DNA from 2 places in the Actinomadura luteofluorescens genome. Region 2 is predicted to be linked to the other one. Evidence: riboswitches for the same ligand, from Rfam matches in the RefSeq annotation. Region 2 holds a riboswitch; the other holds the start of a gene.
What was found. Region 2 has a riboswitch for glycine ahead of gcvP (aminomethyl-transferring glycine dehydrogenase). Riboswitches for the same ligand answer to the same signal wherever they lie in the genome.

Region 1 (2,380 bases), 3.2 Mb from region 2:
TACGGGTCGTCGTTGATGACCTTCGGCTCGTCCACCACCGCGGTGTTCACCGCGGTGATCTCGCCGCTGACGGGGGAGTAGAGGTCGCTGACCGACTTGGTCGACTCCACCTCGCCGCACGGCTCGCCCGCCTCGACGGCGTCGCCCTCCGACGGCTGCAGCTCGATGTAGACGATCTCACCGAGGGCGTCGGCGGCGTGCGCGGTGATGCCGACCGTGACGATGCCGTCCTCGCCACCGAGGCCCGACACCCACTCGTGCTCCTCGCTGTAGCGGAGCTCCTCCGGAACGCTCACGATCACTTCTCTCTTTCCACTGTGGGGGCGCGCCCCACACCGCCGGACAACTTGTTCAGGAACGCTTGCAGATCAGGGACGCTTGTAGAACGGCAGGGCCACCACGTCCACCGGCTCCTGCCGGCCGCGGACGTCCACGGCGAGGCCCGCCTCCTCGACGCCGCTGTCGAGGTACGCCATGGCGATCGGCGTGCCCAGTGTGGGCGACGGGGCGCCGCTCGTCACGATTCCGCACGGCGCGCCGCCGGACGTGACCACCTGGTACCCCTTGCGGGGCGCGCGACGCCCCCGCGCGACCAGTCCCACGAGCCTACGGCCCGGCGGGGTCTGCGCCTGCGCCGCCAGAGCCGACTTCCCCACGAAATCGCCTGGCTTGTCCAGCTTCACGACCCGGCCGAGGCCCGCCTCGAACGGCGTCGTCTCCGCCGTCAACTCGTTCCCGTACAGCGGCATCCCCGCCTCCAGGCGCAACGTGTCACGAGCCGACAACCCCGCCGGGACGACCCCCTCCACCGCCGCGAGCGCCCGCCACAACCCGACCGCGTCGGCCGCGTCCACGAACAGCTCGAACCCGTCCTCGCCCGTGTACCCGGTGCGCGCCACCAGCGCGTCCACGCCCGCGACCCGCCCCGCCAGGATCGCGTAGTACTTCAGGTCCCCCAGCGGCGCGTCCGTGAACCCCTCGAGGATCCCCTGGGAACGCGGCCCCTGCAGCGCGATCAGCGCGTACGAGTCGGACCGGTCGTCCACCGCGGCCTCGAACCCCGCGGCGCGCTCGACCAGCGCCTCCCGGACCACGGCGGCGTTCGCGGCGTTCGCCACCACCATCCACGTCTCGTCGGCGAGCCGGTAGACGATCAGGTCGTCCAGGACGCCGCCGTCGTGCCCGCAGATCATCGTGTAGCGGGCCTTGCCCACCGGCATCGGCGACAGATTCCCGACCAGCGCGAAGTCCAGCGCGGCCCCCGCGCCCGGCCCCGAGAGGAAGATCTCCCCCATGTGCGACAGGTCGAACAGCCCCGCACCCGTGCGGACGGCCTGGTGCTCGGCGGTCTCGCTCGCGTAGCGCAGCGGCATCAGATAGCCCGCGAAATCGACGAGATTCGCGCCGAGGTCCTCATGGACGTCGTGCAGCGGCGTCTTCTTCACGGTCGGATCGGCGGACATGGGATCGGCTCCTTCGTCACGGGCGCGCGTGGTCCATCGTCCCACTCGCGCACCGGGCGTATCGGTGCCTCCCCCTCTGTCATCGGCGCCTGAGAGCTTCACCCGCCGCAACGCGGCCGGCTTTCACCTTCGGCGGGGGACCACGGTCCCCGCTTTCCAGAGGTCGCCTGGCCCGTGCGGTCCATGGGCCTGAGAGGTTCCGGGGAGGATTTGCTCCTTCGGCGTCCCCCACCGGCTGCGAGGGACTCTCCCGCACGGGATCATCAGCTGTCGAAGAAGGCTAGCAGTGTTCATTGCTTTTTTTCAGGTCGGGGCCTTGGGGGCCCCGACCTGAAAAAACGCGTGCGATCGCTGCATCGCTCCGGCTCGCCTGGCGGCTCGCTGCGCGATCAGGTTCTCGCAAGCTCGAACCTGCCTTTGGACGCGATCGCGAGTGTTGAGGCTGTCGCGGGGCTGAGGCGGCGGCTGAGGTGGCTTCGTTAGACGGTGCTGCTGGGGTGCGCCTGTTCCGCCAGTCCCTTGGCCCGGGTCGTCTCGGCTGTTGCGCTCCTTGTTGGTGTTGCGGTCTCCCCCGCTTCGGCTCGGGACGATGGTTGGGGTTCGGGTCGCCTTCGGCGTTGCGCGGGTGGGGGTTCGGGTCGCCTTCGGCGGTTTGGGGGTGGGCGTCTTTGTTTAGTGGGGGGTGGGGGGAGTGGACATGGACTTCACGCAGGTTTGGAGGGCGGTTCTGATCTTCTGTAGCTCGTCGGGGGCGGGGGTTCTCGTGGGGTTGGGGGTCGGCATCTGGACGCCTTGCTTTTGCATGCAGTCGTTGAAGGCCTTGACCGCCTTGGACTGGGCCGGGGGCAGGGGCGTCGTCTCGGTGCCCTTGCCGGGCTTGGGGGTGGACGGGGCCGTCGTCGCGGCGGTCGGGGGCG
Region 2 (2,380 bases):
GTACCCGTCCTGGGGGCAGGAGGCGAGGGCGACGCCGTAGCGGCGGCTCTCGTCGGCGGCGTGCGCGTCGTCCAGGCGCGCCCCCCGCTGCGGGCGCAGGCCGAGCCGTTCGAGCGCGGCCACCACGGCCGCGCCGGACGGGCGCGGGTTCGGCGTCCCGACCGCGTAGAGGGTGCCGTGGCCGATGGCGCGGCCCAGCAGGTAGGTGGCCGCCAGCGCGGCGACGGAGGCGTAGGACGCGGTCAGCCCCGTCAGCGCCGCCAGCCCGATCATGGTCCAGGTCGCGGCCTGCCAGCGGGCGCGGCCCGCCATCCCGACCGCGCTGACGAACGCGATCACCGGGGCGATGTCGGTGTGCACCGGCGCGGTCTCGGTGCCGCCCCAGATCAGCGAGTCGAGCACGCCGCCCGGCGCGGCCCGCACCACCAGGTCGTCCAGGCCCACCGTGACGCCGAAGGCGATCATCGCGGCCAGCAGGGCGATCGCGACGCGCATGCCGTCCTTGTGGAACAGCCGCTCGATCGCGAACGCGATCGGGACGGCCAGCACCCCGAAGCTGGACACCAGCGTCGCCAGCGTCAGCAGCGGCCGCGGCGCGTGCGCGGTGCCCTGCGCGATGTCGGTCTGCAGGCCGTGGGTCGTCTGCTGCGCGATCGACACCAGCAGCATCACCGCCGCCAGCCCCACCACGGACGCCGCGAACCGGATGGCGTCGGAGGGCCGGCGGATCCGGTACGGCTGGGCGGGCTCGTCGACGGGCGCGGCCGCGGCGGCGCCCTGCGCCGGGCGCACCGCGCCGTCGTGGGTCTGTGTCACGCCGTACCGCCGCCCTGACCATCCGCCATCGTGATCAGCGTCCCAGACCCGGCGGCGCGCCGTCGAGTCGCGGGGCCGCCGCCGGGACGCGCGTCCATCCCGCAGCCTCATCTCCCCGCCCCCGTGCGGCCCGGAACCGTCGCGTCCCAGGTGAGTCAGCACATGGTACTCGCCGGTACGGCCCCGGCGCCCGGCGGCGCGGCCCCTTGCGGCGGGCCGGAACGACGTCGCGGACGCGCCTTTGGGTAGGGTTCGACCTAGGACATGCCGTCGACCCTGTGCGGGAGAGACCCCACGCCGCCAGCGTGGGGCGCCGAAGGGGCAACCTCCCCGGAACCTCTCAGGCAAAAGGACCGCGCGGGCGAGGCACCTCTGGAAAGCAGGCGCCGGTCCCCCCACGGGGGCGGGCGGCTCACCGAAGGGGAAACCCCGCCGCGCGGGTGAAGCTCTCAGGTGCCGATGACAGAGGGGGAGACCGGCCCGCCGGCCAGCGCCGGCGGCGCACCTGAGCGACCGCAGCAGCCAGGAGGCCCTCCATGACCGCCCAGTTCTTCGCCCCCGTGGCCGCGCCGCAGCATCCGCGGTCGGCGTTCGCCGACCGGCATGTGGGCCCCTCGCCGGACGACCAGGCGAGGATGCTGGCCGCCATCGGCTACTCCGGCGCCGAGGCGCTGATCGACAAGGCGGTCCCCGCCGCGATCCGCACGTCCCGGCCGCTGGACCTGCCGCCCGCGCTGAGCGAGACGGCCGCGCTGGACCGGCTCCGCGAGCTGGCGTCCCGCAACACCGTCCTGACGTCCATGATCGGGCTCGGCTACCACGGGACGACCACGCCCGGTGTGATCATGCGCAACGTGCTGGAGAACCCGGGCTGGTACACCGCCTACACCCCCTACCAGCCGGAGATCTCCCAGGGGCGCCTCGAAGCCCTGCTGAACTTCCAGACGATGGTGGGCGACCTGACCGGGCTGCCCGTCGCGAACGCCTCCATGCTGGACGAGGGCACCGCCGCCGCCGAGGCCATGGCACTCGCGCACCGCGTCTCCAGGCGCAAGGAGCCCGGGACGTTCCTCGTGGACGCCGACGCCCTCCCGCAGACGATCGAGGTCGTCCGGACCCGCGCGATCCCGCTCGGCATCGAGGTCGTCATCGCCGACCTGTCCGGCGGCCTCCCGGACGGCGACTTCTTCGGCGTGCTGCTGCAGTACCCGGGCGCGTCCGGCGCCGTCCGCGACCTGGAACCGGTCATCGCGCAGGCCCACGAGCGCGGCGCCAAGGCCGTCGTCGCGGCCGACCTGCTCGCGCTGACGCTGCTCCGCCCGCCCGGCGAGTCCGGCGCCGACATCGCGGTGGGCTCCGCGCAGCGGTTCGGCGTCCCCTACGGGTTCGGCGGCCCGCACGCCGGCTACATGGCGGTCGGCGAGGGCATCCAGCGCCAGCTCCCCGGGCGGCTCGTCGGCGTGTCCGTCGACGCGGACGGCGCCACCGCCTACCGGCTGGCGCTGCAGACCCGCGAGCAGCACATCCGCCGCGAGAAGGCCACCAGCAACATCTGCACCGCCCA

Region 1: linked by a shared signal. The riboswitch ahead of gcvT (glycine cleavage system aminomethyltransferase GcvT) and the one ahead of gcvP (aminomethyl-transferring glycine dehydrogenase) in region 2 are both predicted to bind glycine.

Annotation. Positions count from the first base shown of each region.
Region 1 is NZ_JACCBA010000001.1:6,210,074-6,212,453, forward strand. Features, by position in the region: gene gcvH (glycine cleavage system protein GcvH) at 1-296, opposite strand, end outside; gene gcvT (glycine cleavage system aminomethyltransferase GcvT) at 369-1,463, opposite strand; glycine riboswitch at 1,537-1,626, opposite strand; glycine riboswitch at 1,631-1,726, opposite strand; gene BJY14_RS28995 (hypothetical protein) at 2,136-2,380, opposite strand, start outside.
Region 2 is NZ_JACCBA010000001.1:9,363,126-9,365,505, forward strand. Features, by position in the region: gene BJY14_RS43020 (lysylphosphatidylglycerol synthase domain-containing protein) at 1-816, opposite strand, end outside; glycine riboswitch at 1,088-1,182, shown strand; glycine riboswitch at 1,183-1,292, shown strand; gene gcvP (aminomethyl-transferring glycine dehydrogenase) at 1,353-2,380, shown strand, end outside.